Regions from separate parts of the Cupriavidus sp. SZY C1 genome, predicted to be linked through region 3. Evidence: predicted binding sites of a transcription regulator. Region 3 holds the regulator's gene; each other region holds the start of a gene.
The links. The regulator HrcA, encoded in region 3, represses chaperone genes, less so after heat shock. The targets are predictions, from matches to a motif close to TTAGCACTCNNNNNNNNNGAGTGCTAA.
Positions count from the first base shown of each region.

Region 1: rpoH (RNA polymerase sigma factor RpoH) is a predicted target of HrcA. The motif match lies at 1,124-1,150, and genes of this name have one in related genera.
Region 2: groES (co-chaperone GroES) is a predicted target of HrcA. The motif match lies at 2,073-2,099, and genes of this name have one in related genera.

Region 1 is NZ_JAUANU010000007.1:62,580-67,747, reverse strand. Features, by position in the region: gene QTN24_RS12960 (pirin family protein) at 1-850, opposite strand, end outside; gene rpoH (RNA polymerase sigma factor RpoH) at 1,220-2,155, shown strand; gene QTN24_RS12950 (SCO family protein) at 2,248-2,862, opposite strand; gene cyoE (heme o synthase) at 2,958-3,884, opposite strand; gene QTN24_RS12940 (COX15/CtaA family protein) at 3,893-4,996, opposite strand; gene QTN24_RS12935 (cytochrome C oxidase subunit I) at 5,041-5,168, opposite strand, start outside.
Region 2 is NZ_JAUANU010000002.1:107,025-112,192, reverse strand. Features, by position in the region: gene groL (chaperonin GroEL) at 1-1,596, opposite strand, end outside; gene groES (co-chaperone GroES) at 1,686-1,976, opposite strand; gene QTN24_RS04640 (ArsR family transcriptional regulator) at 2,200-2,484, opposite strand; gene QTN24_RS04635 (sigma factor-like helix-turn-helix DNA-binding protein) at 2,660-3,130, shown strand; gene QTN24_RS04630 (zf-HC2 domain-containing protein) at 3,127-3,351, shown strand; gene QTN24_RS04625 (xanthine dehydrogenase family protein molybdopterin-binding subunit) at 3,547-5,168, opposite strand, start outside.
Region 3 is NZ_JAUANU010000009.1:210,276-215,443, reverse strand. Features, by position in the region: gene recN (DNA repair protein RecN) at 1-545, opposite strand, end outside; gene QTN24_RS16160 (NAD kinase) at 588-1,505, opposite strand; gene hrcA (heat-inducible transcriptional repressor HrcA) at 1,605-2,657, shown strand; gene hemH (ferrochelatase) at 2,771-3,886, shown strand; gene QTN24_RS16145 (RNA-binding S4 domain-containing protein) at 3,909-4,304, shown strand; gene QTN24_RS16140 (hypothetical protein) at 4,372-4,527, opposite strand; gene grpE (nucleotide exchange factor GrpE) at 4,820-5,168, shown strand, end outside.

The sequences.
Region 1 (5,168 bases), on a different contig from region 3:
TCCGCTCGGTCTCGCCGGGCACGTGCGGGAACTTGTCGTCCTGCCAGCGCTGGCTGGCTTCCTCGATGGCTTCCTTGCTGCTGGCCACGAAGTTCCAGAAGATAAACCGGCGGCCGTCGGTCGGATCGCCCCCCAGCAGCATCACGCGCGACGGCAGCGTCGCGGTAATCGTCACCGGCTCGCCCGGCGTCAGCACCACCAGGTGCTCGGCGGGCAGCGTCTCGCCGTCCATTTCCAGGTTGCCGTCCACCGGGTAGATGCCCCGCTGCACGTGCTCGGGCGGGATGACCAGGGTGGCGCCAGCATCCATCTCGATGGCCACGTACAGCGTGCGGCTATAGACCCGCACCGGCGATTCCGCGCCGAATGCATCGCCGGCAATCACCGTCATCCGCACACCCGGCAATTCCAGCTTGGGCAGCGTCGCGCCCGGATGGTGGTGGAACGACGGCGGATCATTCTCATGCGCCTTTGGCAGCGCCACCCAGGTCTGGATGCCGTGCACGCGCGGGCCGGCTTCGCGCTCGTCGTCGGGCGTGCGCTCGGAATGAACGATGCCGGTGCCGGCCGTCATCCAGTTCACGTCGCCGGGGCGAATCACCTGCTCGCTGCCCAGGCTGTCCCGGTGCAGGATCGCGCCCTCGAACAGGTAGGTGACCGTGGCCAGTCCGATATGTGGATGTGGACGCACATCCATGCCGTGGCCGGCCTCCATCACCACCGGGCCCATGTGGTCGAAGAAGATGAACGGCCCGACCGTCTGGGTCGTGGCGGCGGGCAGCAGGCGGCGAACGGTGAACTCGCCGATGTCCCGCACATGGGGTTTCAGCAAGTGTTCGATAGCAGACATGAGAACGTCTCCGGGGAATGGTGCAATGCGAATGGACGATGTGGCTGCCAATGGGCTTCAGTGTAGCGAATCCCGCAATTCACCATCCCGCAAATGCGAGGAAATCATCGGAAACCGATGGGTGCCGCGCCCCTCTAATCTTTCTGTCGAGCGGGCCCATGGCCCGGGAGGCCTTGTCAGGACTGGGGCTTGGCGAAATTGTGATGGCAACTTACCGCTATCAACAACCCGGTTTTAATCGGGTGGAACTATCAACCCCATAGGCCTTCTAACTTAGCACTCGTCCGGTTCGAGTGCTAATATGCGTTGCAATGCGGTGTCCTTCTGGGACACACCGGCAACCCACCGCCGGATGCGAAAGGAGTCATAGTGAACGCAGTCTTGTCTGCCGATCCCACCCAAGTTTCCCGCCGTCTGCCGACGGCGCCCCAGAGTGCTGCCGCGAACAGCCTTGCGCTGACGTTTCCGGGCACGCTGGGCAATCTGGAAAGCTACATCCAGGCGGTGCATCGCATCCCGATGCTGACGCCCGAGGAAGAGCTTCGCCTGGCGCGCGACCTGCGCGACAACGAATCGGTCGATGCCGCGCGCCGCCTGGTGATGTCGCACCTGCGCCTCGTGGTGTCCATCGCCCGCCAGTACCTGGGCTACGGCCTGCCGCACGCCGACCTGATCCAGGAAGGCAACATCGGCCTGATGAAGGCCGTGAAGCGCTTCGACCCCGAACAGGGCGTGCGCCTGGTGTCGTACGCGATGCACTGGATCAAGGCCGAGATCCACGAATACGTGCTGAAGAACTGGCGCATGGTCAAGGTGGCCACCACCAAGGCCCAGCGCAAGCTGTTCTTCAACCTGCGCAGCCACAAGCAGGGGCTGCACACCTTCACCCCCGAGCAGGTAGAAGCCGTCGCCCGCGAGCTGAACGTCAAGCCCGAGGAAGTGATGGAGATGGAAACCCGCATGGCGGGTGGCGACATGGCGCTGGAAGGCCAGGTCGACGACGGCGAGGAGGAATTCGCGCCCATCGCCTACCTGGCGGACAACCATAACGAGCCGACCAAGGTCATCGAGGCCAAGACGCGCGACCGCCTGCAGGTGGAAGGGCTGGAAGAGGCGCTGGGCAAGCTCGACCCGCGCAGCCGCCGCATCATCGAGGCGCGCTGGCTGGACGTGAACGACGACGGCTCGGGCGGCGCCACGCTGCATGAGCTGGCCGACGAATTCGGCGTGTCCGCCGAGCGCATCCGCCAGATCGAGGTGGCCGCGATGAAGAAGATGAAGGGCGCGCTGGCCGCGTTTGCCTGATCCTTCCGGGCCACGCGCCCCATGCAAAAGGCCGGTCGATTGACCGGCCTTTTTGTTTGCCTGCGCGCCGCAGCGCGCCGCACCCCGCCCCGTCAGGACATCAGCGCCTTCAGGTCGTGCGCGATCGGCTCGGGGCCCTGGCCGTGGCGGATGAACAGCCGGAGCTGGCCGTTCTGGTCGAACACGTAGCTGCCGGCCGAATGGTCCATCGTGTAGTTGTTGGGCGACGTTCCCGGCACCTTGGCGTAGTAGACCTTGAAGTCCTTGGCCAGCTTCTTCAGCGCGGCTTCGTCGGCCGGGCGCAGGCCCAGGAAGCGGGCGTCGAAGGCCGGCACGTACTGGGCCATCAGCGCCGGCGTGTCGCGCTCCGGGTCCACGGTGACGAACAGCACCTGCACCTTGTCGGCGTCGGGGCCCATCTGCTCCATGACCTGCTTCAGCTCGACCATCGTCGTCGGGCAGACGTCCGGGCAATGGGTGTAGCCGAAGAACATCAGCACCACCTTGCCCTTGAAGTCGCCCAGCGTGCGGGTCTTGCCCGCGGGGTCCAGCAGCGCGAAATCCTTGCCGAAGTCGCTGGCGCCCGAGATGTCGACGTTCTTGAACGACGGTTTCGGCTGGCCGCAGGCCGCCAGCAGCGCGGTGCAGAGCGCCAGCAGGCAGAGGCGGCGGAACGTGGCCAGAAGGCCGGGGGCGGGAGTCGGCATGCGTGGAGGCGGGTAGGAGGGGAGACGCCCGAAAGTATCGCTGATCACATCGGCCATGGCTTCCGGGCGCGGCAAGATGCCGCAGGACAGGCGGGTCAGACCTGCGGCACGAACTTGAAGTAGTGATCCACCAGCAGCGCCGCGAACAGCAGTGACAGGTACAGGATCGAATAGCGGAAGGTGCGCTGCGCCAACTGGTCCGAATAGTTGCGGAACAGCTTCCAGGCATAGCCCAGGAACACCAGCCCGAGCCCCAGCGCGGCCGCCAGGTAGATGTAGCCGCTCATGCCATAGACGAACGGCAGCAGCGTGGCGGCGATCATGACCAGCGTGTACAGCAGGATGTGCAGCAGCGTGTAGCGCTCGCCGTGGGTGATCGGCAGCATCGGCAGGCCCGACTTGGCGTAGTCGGCGCGGCGATAGAGCGCCAGCGCCCAGAAATGCGGCGGCGTCCACGTGAAGATGATCAGCACCAGGAACCACGCCTCGGCCGGCACGGTGCCCGCCACGGCGGCCCAGCCCAGCGCCGGCGGCATGGCGCCGGACAGCCCGCCGATGACGATGTTCTGCGGCGTGGCCGGCTTCAGCAGGATCGTGTAGACCACCGCATAGCCCAGGAACGTGGCAAACGTCAGCCACATCGTCAGGTCATTGGCAAAGACGTGCAGCAGCCACATGCCGGCGCCGCCCAGGATGGCCGAGAACACCAGCGTCTGGGCCGTCGTGATCTCGCCCGTGGCCGACGGCCGCCACGCGGTGCGGCGCATCAGCGCGTCGATCTTCTGCTCGACCAGGCAATTGATGGCAAACGCGGCACCGGCCAGCAGCCAGATGCCGGCGGCACCGCCGATCAGCACGGACCACGGCACCATGCCGGGCGTAGCCAGGAACATGCCGATGACCGAGCAGAATACGGCCAGCTGCGTCACGCGCGGCTTGGTCAGCGCGGCATATTGGCGGGCCAGGTGTCGTAATCGGCCCACGGAGGAATGGGGATGGGTAGCGGTAACCACGGGGGGCATCTTGTCTTTCATGTGGCGCGCGCCGCCACGGCGGGTTGGGCGGCGGCGCCGGCGGAGCGGGTCGCGAGGCCGATATTGTAGTTGAGACGGAGCAACAGCATCAGGAGCAGCGCCGCCCCGCCGTTATGGGCCACGGCGGCCACCAGCGGCCAGTCGAACACGATGTTCGACATCCCGGTGGCCAGTTGCAGCGCCAGCACGGCCAGCAGCCACTTCCCGTGGCGCGACAGCCCCTCGAGCCGCCGCGCGCGCAGGCCGAACCAGAGCAGGTAGCCCAGCACCACGAACGCAAAGCCCCGGTGCACCCAGTGGATGGCCACCAGCGCCGCGTGCGGAATGTAGGCGCCGTCGGCGGTCATGCCCAGCTGGCGCCACAGCGTGAAGCCGTGCCGGAAGTCCATCTCGGGCACCAGTTGGCCGTTGCAGAGCGGAAAATCGGTACAGGCCAGCACCGCGTAGTTGGTGCTCACCCAGCCACCCAGGAAGATCTGGATCACCAGCAGCACCAGCCCCAGCACGCCGGCCCGGCGCAGCGCCGCGGCCTGCGGCGCCACCGGATGCGGCGCTTCGTTGCGCGAGCCGAGCCAGATCAGCGACGCCAGCAGCAGCATCGCCAGCATCAGGTGCGTGACCACGATGATCGGCTGCAGCTTCATCGTCACGGTCAGCGCGCCGAACAGGCCCTGCACGCAGACCAGCACGAACACGCCGGTGGCGTAACACGGCGACTGCTTCAGTTCCCGCCGCCGGACCCACGCCAGCACCATCAGCGAGATGATCAGCACGCCCACCGCCATGGCGAAATAGCGATGGATCATCTCGATCCACGCCTTGGCCAGCGTCACCGGGCCGCTCGGCAGCGCGGTCTCGGCCGCCCGGATCGGCTCCATCGCCGCGTGTGGGTTGGAATGGCCGTAGCAGCCCGGCCAGTCGGGGCAGCCCAGGCCGGAATCGGTCAGCCGGGTGAAGCTGCCGAACATGATCAGGTCGAGCGTCAGGAACGCCGTGATCCACACGAGCCTGCGGTATTTGTCGCGGCTGCCGCGCACCATCACGTAGGACAGCGGCAGCAGGGCGATCAGGATGCCAATGATGGCGAGCTGGAGCAGCATTTCGGTACAGCCAGGTCAGACAAAGGAATGGAGCGGTCGGCCCATCAGCCGATGCGGGAATACTTGAGCAGCTTCTTCAGGTCACCGCTCATCTTCTTGGGGTCGGGGTCCTTCGGCCAGCGCATCATCAGGTTGCCGAGCGGGTCGACCAGGTAGATCGTGTCCTCCACGC
Region 2 (5,168 bases), on a different contig from region 3:
TGCCGGAGCCGACTCTTCCTTCGGCGTTTCGGCCACGGCGCAGTCGGTCGTCAGCATCAGCGACGCCACCGAAGCGGCGTTCTGCAGCGCGGTGCGGGTCACCTTGGTCGGGTCCAGCACGCCCATTTCCACCAGGTCGCCGTACTCACCCGAAGCAGCGTTGTAACCGTAGTTACCCTTGCCTTCGATGACCTTGGCCACCACGACCGAAGCCTCTTCACCGGCGTTCAGCACGATCTGGCGCAGCGGCTCTTCCATGGCGCGCAGCACGATCTTGATACCGGCGTTCTGGTCGGCGTTGTCGCCTTGCAGACCCGAGATGGCAGCACGGGCGCGCAGCAGGGCCACACCACCGCCGGGGACGATACCCTCTTCCACGGCAGCGCGGGTGGCGTGCAGCGCGTCTTCCACGCGTGCCTTCTTTTCCTTCATTTCGACTTCGGTGGCAGCGCCAACCTTGATCACGGCAACACCGCCGGCCAGCTTGGCCACGCGCTCTTGCAGCTTCTCGCGGTCGTAGTCCGAGGTGGCTTCCTCGATCTGGGCGCGGATCTGCTTGACGCGGCCTTCGATCGCCGAAGCGTCGCCGGCGCCGTCGATGATGATGGTGTTTTCCTTGCCGATCTCGATGCGCTTGGCCTGGCCCAGGTCCTGCAGCGTGGCCTTTTCCAGCGTCAGGCCCACTTCCTCGGCGATCACCGTGCCGCCCGTCAGGATGGCGATGTCTTCCAGCATGGCCTTGCGGCGGTCGCCGAAGCCCGGAGCCTTGACGGCGGCGGTCTTCAGGATGCCACGGATGTTGTTCACCACCAGCGTGGCCAGGGCTTCGCCTTCCACGTCTTCAGCGATGATCAGCAGCGGGCGGCCGGCCTTGGCCACTTGCTCCAGCACCGGCAGCAGGTCGCGGATGTTGCTGACCTTCTTGTCGAACAGCAGGACGAACGGGTTGTCCAGGGCAACAACCTGCTTTTCCGGGTTGTTGATGAAGTACGGCGACAGGTAGCCGCGGTCGAACTGCATGCCTTCCACGACTTCCAGCTCGTCGGCCAGCGACTTGCCGTCTTCCACGGTGATCACGCCTTCCTTGCCGACCTTGTCCATGGCTTCGGCAATGCGCTCGCCGATCGAGGCGTCGCTGTTGGCCGAGATGGCGCCAACCTGGGCGATTTCCTTGCTGGTCGTGGTCGGCTTGCTCAGCTTCTTCAGCTCTTCCACGGCCGAGGCCACGGCCTTGTCGATACCGCGCTTCAGGTCCATCGGGTTCATGCCGGCGGCCACGAACTTCATGCCTTCGCGGACGATCGACTGGGCCAGCACGGTTGCGGTGGTGGTACCGTCACCGGCGTTGTCGCTGGTCTTGGAAGCCACTTCCTTGACCATCTGGGCGCCCATGTTCTGCAGCTTGTCCTTCAGCTCGATTTCCTTGGCCACGGACACACCGTCCTTGGTCACGGTCGGGCCGCCGAAGCTGCGCTCCAGCACCACGTTGCGGCCCTTCGGGCCCAGGGTCACCTTGACTGCGTTGGCGAGGATGTTCACGCCTTCGACCATCTTGGCACGTGCGGCGTCGCCGAACACTACGTCTTTTGCTGCCATGTTCTCAATCTCCGAATCTGGGATGACCGTCCCGCGGTCATGGTGGGGACGGTCAGGGAATCTGGTGTGTTGCGGTCAGGCGGGTCGTCTTACTTGTTGACGACGGCCATGATGTCTTCTTCGCGCATGACCAGCAGTTCCTGGCCATCCACCTTCACGCCCTGGCCGGCATACTTGCCGAACAGCACGCGGTCACCCACCTTCACGTCGAGGGCAATGTTGTTGCCCTTGTCATCCTTCTTGCCCGGGCCGATGGCGAGCACTTCGCCTTGGTCCGGCTTTTCGGCTGCATTGTCGGGAATCACGATGCCGGACGCGGTCTTGGTTTCGTTGTCCAGACGCTTCACGATCACACGGTCGTGCAGAGGACGCAGGTTCATACGGACTCCTAGATACAAAAAGTGAGTTTCTAATCACAAATGGCCGTTGTCGGCAACGGCCAGGGGGTTGGTACCGCAGGGGATGCTAACAGGTTGTTAGCACTCTCCCCCAGCGAGTGCTAATTATAGGGACGGGGTATTTCGATTTCAAGACGAGGGCTGAATGGGGGTTTTCCCGAAGGGCGATGGCGGGAGCCCTTGGCCGGCAAGGGGAAAGGGGCGGCTAGTTCAGGCCGCTGCGGTCCACGTAGTCCAGCGCCTCGCGCACGGCCCGGCGGGCCTTGAGCACGTAGCAGACCTCACGGTCGCGGATGGCCAGCGCCAGCACCTCGGCCTGCACCATTTCCTGGAAATGATGGGCCGCGCGGCGCAGCGTGACGCCCGATGCCTTGGCCAGCACCACGGCCGGCAGGCCGTCGTCGCCTGCCTCCAGCAGCGCGCGGCAGATGGCGGCACGGGCCGGCACCGTCAGCAGTGCGAGGGTCAGGGTGCTTTCCTGCGTTTCCATGGTGTCCGCCTGATAGAGATGGGGCTGGCCGATCATGCCAGCGGCCATCGTACGCTGAAACGGCCGTGCGCTGCCGCACGACCCGGCGCGAGAAAACCCTAGCATCGCACGGCGCGGCACGCGGCATAGAATCTGCGAGTCGGCCGGACCCCCCGGCCCCACGGAGGGACCCCGCATGCGCTCCCCGTTCGACACCCGGGTGCTGCCCCATCTGGATGCCGCCTATAACTATGCGCGCTGGCTGTGCGGCAGCGACGCCGACGCCGCGCGCGTCACCGAGGCCGCCGTGCTGGCCGCCCGGCCCCTGGCCGACAGCCTGCCACCGGGCGATGCCCGCGCCTGGCTGCTGGCGATCGTGCGCCGCACCTGGTCGCAGGACGCCCCGGCATCGCCTGACACCCTGCCCGCCCCGCCCGACCGCCGCGCCACGTGGCCGGCGGGCGACATCGCCGGCATCGACGCCGCGCTGGCCCGGTTGCCCGTCGGCTATCGGGAAATGCTGGTGCTGCGCGACGTGGAGGCGCTGCATTACCGCGACATCGCCCAGATCGCCGGCATCGCCCCGGCCACGGTCATGACCCGGCTGGAAGCCGCCCGGCAGATGCTGGCAACCACGGTGGCCATGCTCGGCAAGGAGGCAGCATGAACTGCAAGGAAGCGATGACCCTGCTGGAAGCCACGGCCGACGGCGAAGTGGGCGGCGCGGACAGCGTCCGGCTGGAGCGACACCTGGAGGATTGCGACACCTGCCTGGCCGCGCTGGGCCAGCTGCAGGCCGTCCACACCGCGGTCCGGCGCGGCGCGACGTACTACACGGCGCCGGCAGCGCTGCGGGAGCGGATCACGGGGATGGTTGGGGAGGGGTGAGGGGCGGTCGTCGCCGAGGCATGGCGCCAACGATTCCCCTCTCCCGCGCGCGGGAGAGGGGTTAGGGGAGAGGGCCGGCCGTTCAAGACGCGATATCGGCAAGCGGAACCGCCTTGCCCTCTCCCCCGGCCCCTCTCCCGCAGGCGGGAGAGGGGAGCAACCCGGAGGCGGGCGCTAGCTTTCAGCCAGCACGGCTCAACCCACCACAAACGGCAACTGCCGCTGGCGCTTGCCCGTCAGGCGGAACAGCGCGTTGGCCACGGCCGGGGCGATGGTTGGCGTGCCCGGTTCGCCCAGCCCGGTGGGGTTGTCGTTGGACGGCACGAAGAACACGTCGACGACCGGTGCGTCGGGCATGCGCGGCGGCGGGTAGTCGGGGAAGTTGCTGTTCTTGACCACGCCGTTTTCCATCTCGATGGCAAAGCCCGGCCGGGTCATCGACAGCCCGAACACGCAGCCGCCCTGGATCTGCGCCTCGGCGGTCAGCGGGTTGACCACGCGGTTGGCGTGCACGCCGGCCGTCACGCGGTGCACGCGCGGCTCGCCCTTCACCACCGACACGTCCACCACGTACGCCACCACCGAGCCGAACGACTCGTGCACGGCCACGCCCCAGGCATGGCCCCTGCGCAGCTTCTTCCTGCCGTAGCCCGACTTGTCGACGGCCAGTTGCAGCGCGGCGCGGTGGCGCGCGTGCTTCTTCTCGTCGAGCCGTGCCAGGCGCCAGGCCACCGGGTCCTGCTTTGCCGCCACCGCCATCTCGTCGGCCAGCGTCTCCTTGACGAACGCGGTGTGCGTATTGCCGACCGAGCGCCACCAGAGCACCGGCACGTCCACCTTGGGATGGTGCACGTGCAGTTGCAGCGGCAGGTCGTAGTCGTTCTCGACGATGCCTTCGGTCATCGTGGCGTCCACGCCGTTCTTGACCATCATCGGCTCGAACGGCGTGCCGCTGATGATCGACTGGCCGACGATGGTGTGCTGCCAGCCCACCACCTTGCCCTGGGCGTCCACGCCGATGCGCGCGCGATGCACGTGCAGCGGACGGTAGTAGCCGCCCTTGATGTCGTCCTCGCGGCTCCAGATCACCTTGAGCGGCCCGGTATGGCCCTTGGCCACCCAGGCGCGCAGCACGTTGGCCGCTTCCACCAGGTAGTCGGCGGTGGGCACCGCGCGGCGGCCAAACCCGCCGCCCGCCATCATCGTGTTCAGCGTGACCTTCTCGGGCGCCAGCTGCAGCGTGCGCGCGATGGCGGCCTGGTCGATGGTCTGGAACTGCGAGCCCACCCACACCTTGACGGCCGACACCTTGCCGCCCGACACCTCGGGCTGCAGCGTGCAGTTCAGCGGCTCCATCGGCGCGTGGGCCAGGTACGGCACGCGGTACTCGGCCTCGATCACCTTTGCCGCGCCCGACAGCGCCGTGTCGATGCTGCCGCCTTCGAGCGGCCGGGCGACGATGCCGGGCTGGGCGGCCAGCTTGCTGTACTGGTCGAACAGCGCGGCCGTGCTGACCGTGGAACCGGTGTCTTCCCAGACGATCTCCAGCGCCTCGCGCGCGGTCTTGGCCGGCCAGTAGCCGTTGGCCACCACGGCCACGCCGGAGCCGCCGCGATCCACGTCCACCTGCATCACCTCGGCCACGCCCTTGACCTGGCGGGCCTTGTCGGCATTGAACGACTTGACCTTGCCGCCAAAGCGCGGCGGACGGGCCACCACGGCCACGGCCATGCCCTTGAGCTGGACGTCCATGCCGAACACCGGGTCGCCGTGCAGCTTCGACGCGGCGTCCAGGCGCGGCGTGGGCTTGCCGACGA
Region 3 (5,168 bases):
ATCTCGCGCGACTGGTGCTCCACGGCCTCGCGCTGCTTGACGCAGGCCCGCCACGCGCGCCACGCCTCGGCCACGGCGCCGGCCTGCTCGGTCAGCCCGGCGTGGGCGTCGAACAGCTGGCGCTGGGCGTCCGGGCGCAGCAGTTGCTGGTGCGCGTGCTGGCCGTGGATGTCGACGAGCTGGTCGCCCACCTCGCGCAACTGGGCCAGCGTGGCGGCGGCGCCGTTGATGAACGCCTTGCTGCGGCCCGACGCGTCGACGGTCCGGCGCAGCAGCACGGTGTCGTCGTCGCCGGCCAGTTCGCGGTCGGCCAGCCAGGCGTCGAGCGCGGCATGGGTGTGGAACGTGGCGCTGATGCCGGCCCGGGCCGCGCCTTCACGGACCACGCCGGCATCGGCGCGCTCGCCCAGCACCAGGGCCAGCGCATCGATCAGGATCGACTTGCCCGCGCCGGTCTCGCCGGTGAAGACGGTGAAGCCGCCGGTGAAGTCGAGGTCGAGCGTATCGACGATGACGAAATCGCGGATGGACAGGCTGCGCAGCATCTTGGACCGGGGCGTCAGGCGGAGGGGTTGGATACGGGCGGCTCAGAGCCGGTTGTCTTCGGTGGGGTACTCGTGCCAGTGCAGCTTCTTGCGCAGCGTGGCGTAGTAGTTGTAGCCCACCGGGTGCAGCAGGTTGACGGTCTTGGCCGAGCGGCGCACCACGATGCGGTCGCCCGGCAGCAGCGACGCCAGCGACTGCATGTCGAAGTTGACGCTGACATCGCGCGCGCTGGCCACCTCGATCGTCACCTCCGCGTCGTGCGGCAGCACGATCGGGCGGTTGGACAGCGCGTGCGGGGCAATCGGCACCAGCACCAGGCCGGACAGCGTGGGATGCAGGATCGGTCCGCCCGCGGCCAGCGCGTAGGCGGTGGAGCCGGTGGGCGTGGAGACGATCAGGCCGTCGGACCGCTGGTTGTACATGAAGTAGCCGTCCACCGAGACGGCCAGTTCGACCATGCCCGAGATGCCGGACCGGTTGACGACCACGTCGTTGAACGCCAACGCCGAGAAAATTACCCCATCGTCGCGGATCACGCGCGATTCCAGCAGCATGCGGGTCTCGGCCTCGTAGCGGCCGGCCAGCATCTCGGGCAGCGTGCGGGTGACGTCTTCGAGCGGGATGTCGGTCATGAAGCCCAGCCGGCCGTGGTTCACGCCGATCACCGGCACGTCGTGGCCGGCAAGCTGGCGGGCCAGGCCCAGCAGCGTGCCGTCGCCGCCCAGCACCACGGCCACGTCGGCCTCGCGGCCGATTTCCTCGGGCGTCAGCACCGGGTAGCCGGTCAGGCCGGTGGCCGCGGCGGTCTCGCGCTCGAACACCACGTCCTGGCCGTTGCGGGAGATGCAGGACGCCAGTTCCTCCAGCGGGCCTTCGATACCGGCGGTCGAATGCCTGCCCACCAGGGCGACGGTCTTGAACGGCGCGCGCGTGGCGCTGGGCTTGGAGGGGGCAGACATGGCGGGATTAGACCATACCGGCATGACCATTGCCAGCATCGGCAGGATCGGTGCGGCCGGCGCCCGAACGGGCCAGTTTTGATTAAAATCCGATGCATCATGGACGAACGTTCGAAAACCCTTCTCAAGACCCTGATCGAGCGGTACATCGCCGAAGGGCAGCCGGTGGGCTCGCGGACCCTGTCGAAGTACTCGGGTCTGGACCTGTCGCCGGCGACCATTCGCAATGTGATGTCCGACCTCGAGGAGATGGGGTTCATCGCCAGCCCGCACACGTCGGCGGGCCGCATCCCCACGCCGCGCGGCTACCGGCTGTTCGTCGACACGATGCTGACGGCGCGGCCGCTGGAGGGCCAGACCGGGCTCAGCGCCGAGCTGGCCGGGCTCAAGGACCAGATCCAGGGCCAGATGGCCAGCCAGCAACTGGGGCCGCAGCGGATGATCACGGCGGCGGCGCACACGCTGTCGAACCTGTCGCGGTTCGCGGGCGTGGTGATGACGCCACGGCGCGCGCAGGCGTTCCGGCAGGTGGAATTCATGCGGTTGTCGGACAAGCGCATCCTGCTGATCATCGTGAGCCCCGAGGGCGACGTCCAGAACCGCATCATCCAGACCGAGCTGTCCTACACGCCGGCCCAGTTGATCGAGGCGGCCAACTTCTTCAACACGCACTACGCGGGCATGAGCTTCGACGCGGTGCGCGACCACCTGCGCGGCGAGCTGCAGGCGCTGCGGCGCGACATGTCGTCGCTGATGCAGGCCGCCGTGGAAGCCGGCAGCAGCGCCATGGCCGAGGACAACACCGAGCAGGTGTTCATCTCGGGCGAGCGGCGGCTGCTGGAGGTGGAAGACCTGTCGTCCAGCATGGACAAGCTGCGCCGGCTGTTCGACGTCTTCGAGCACAAGACCAGCCTGCTGCAACTGCTGGACGTGTCCAGCCACGCGCAGGGCGTGCAGATCTTCATCGGCGGCGAAAGCCAGCTCGTGCCGCTGGAGGACATGGCCGTGATCACGGCGCCGTACGAGGTGGATGGGCAGATCGTCGGCACGCTCGGCGTGATCGGCCCCACGCGCATGGCCTACGAACGGGTGATCCCGATCGTGGACATCACGGCCCGGCTGCTGTCCAGCGCCCTGAGCCAGAACTCCTGACGCGCCGCCAGGGTCTGTACCCTGCGAGGCGGCGCCTCGCGGCCGCCCGCGTGCGTCCCCCGTCGTATGATGCGACTTGTTGCCAGCGCCCCGGCACCCGACCCGGAACCTCCATGACGTTTTCGCCTGAACCGGCATACCAGCACGGCCAGCCGCCGCGCACCGCAATCCTGCTGATCAACCTCGGCACCCCCGACGCCCCCACGCCCAAGGCGGTGGGCCGCTACCTGAAGGCGTTCCTGTCCGACCCGCGCGTGGTGGAAATCCCGCGGCTGGCGTGGCTGCCGATTCTGCACGGCGTGATTCTGCCGTTCCGCTCGCGGGCATCGGCCATGAAGTACGAGTCGATCTGGCTGCGCGAGGCCCATATGACGGGGTCGCCACTGCTGGTGCACACCGAGCGCCAGGCCCACGCGCTGCAATTGCTGCTGCACAAGCTTGGCCACGACGTGACCGTGGCCTGCGCCATGCGCTACGGCAATCCGTCGATCGACTCGGTCATGGAGGCGCTGCGCCGGCAGGGCACCGAGCGCGTGCTGGTGCTGCCGCTGTATCCGCAGTTCTCGGGCACGACCACGGCCACCGCGTTCGACGAACTGTTCCGCGTGCTGGCCGGCTGGCGCAACCAGCCGGAGCTGCGGCTGGTCAAGCATTTTCACGATCACCCGGCCTACATCGCGGCGCTGGCAGCCCGCGTGCGGGAATACTGGGCGGCGCACGGCCTGCCCGACTTTGCGCGCGGCGACCGGCTGATCCTGTCCTTCCACGGCCTGCCGCGCAGGCTGCTGGACCTGGGCGATCCCTACCATTGCGAATGCCTGAAGACGGGCCGGCTGTTGGGCGAGGCGCTGGGACTCCAGCCGGGCCAGTACCAGGTGACGTTTCAGTCGCGTTTCGGCAAGGCCGAATGGCTGCAGCCCTATACCGCGCCGACGCTGGTGGAACTGGGCAAGGTCGGCACGCAGCGGGTGGACGTGTTCTGCCCCGGCTTTCCGGCCGACTGCATCGAGACGCTGGAGGAAATCGCCATCGAAGGCCAGAGCGAATTCCGCGTGGCCGGCGGGCAGGATTTCCATTTCATTCCGTGCCTGAATGATTCGGAGCCGTGGATTGCCGGGCTGGCCGACATCGCGTTGCAGCATCTGCAGGGCTGGCCGCTGGACCTGCCGCATCCACATGAACTGGAGGCCCGGCGGACCCGGGCGCAGACGCGCGGCGCGGCGGCCTGACGGCGGCAGGAAGGAGAACACGATGCAAGTGGATTTCGACGCCGATGCGCGGATGCGGATCGACAAGTGGCTGTGGTGCGCGCGGTTCTTCAAGACGCGCTCGCTGGCGGCCGATGCGGTGGAGCGCGGGCGGGTGACGGTCAACGGCCAGCCGGTCAAGAATTCGCGCGAGGTAAAGCCCGGCGACACGGTGGTGCTGGACGCCCACGAGCAGCGCTGGGAGGTGGTGGTCAAGGGCGTGCCGGCGTCGCGCGGATCGGCGCCGATCGCCCAGACGACCTACGCGGAAACGCCCGAAAGCCAGGCCCGGCGCCAGCAGGAGGCCGACCGGCGGCGCCTGCAGCCGGAACCGGCGGCGCAGTTGCAGGGCCGGCCGACCAAGCGCGACCGGCGCCGCATCGACGACTTCAGAAGTTGATCAGGCAGGAAAGAAAACGCGGCGGGCCAGCCGGAGCGCTTGGCCTCGGCTGGCGGATGAAGAGGGGTCAGCGGACGTACTGGACGATGTAGTGCTTGAACACGGCCTTGCCGCTGCCATATTCGGTATCGCGCGGGGCGACCGCCTCTGACAGGCAGATGAAGGCCGTCATCGCCGACAGCGCGGCAATCAGGCATAACGTCACGACAGGCAACTTGTGCATGGTGAAGCGTCCCAAAGATGCACCAATGTGATCCACCTTCTTGCTCCCGTTATTTTTGTCATTTTTCCTGCTATGAATCTTAGTGTTTGCGTTGCAGCAAAGCAATAAACACCCGATGTCATGAAACGCCCCTTTGTAACGGCGTATTTCCGGGTCCCTGAGCGCGCACACCTTGAAAAAGTGGAACCGTGTCGCCATCTGCGGCTAGACTTGCCGGTTGGCATCCGATCCATCCCGTGGCCCCGTCGTTGCCTTGAGCGGCCGCGGTTTTAGCTATTTGATACGAATCGACATGGAAGAACAGAATCTGACGCCAGACCAGAACCCGCAGCAGGCGGCCAATGCCGCCGCGGCTGCGCCGGCGCCCGAGGCTGCGGCCGCCGGTGCTGACGAGATCGCACGCCTGACCCAGCAGGTGGCAGAGCTGGAAGCCAAGGCCAAGGAGCACTACGACATGTTCCTGCGCGCCACGGCCGAAGGCGAGAACATCCGCCGCCGCTCGCAGGACGAAGTGGCCAAGGCCCACAAGTTCGCGATCGAGAATTTCGCCGACAACCTCGTGCCCGTCATGGACAGCCTGCAGGCCGCGCTGGCCGACAACACCGGCGACCTGAAGAAGCTGCGCGAGGGCGTGGAGCTGA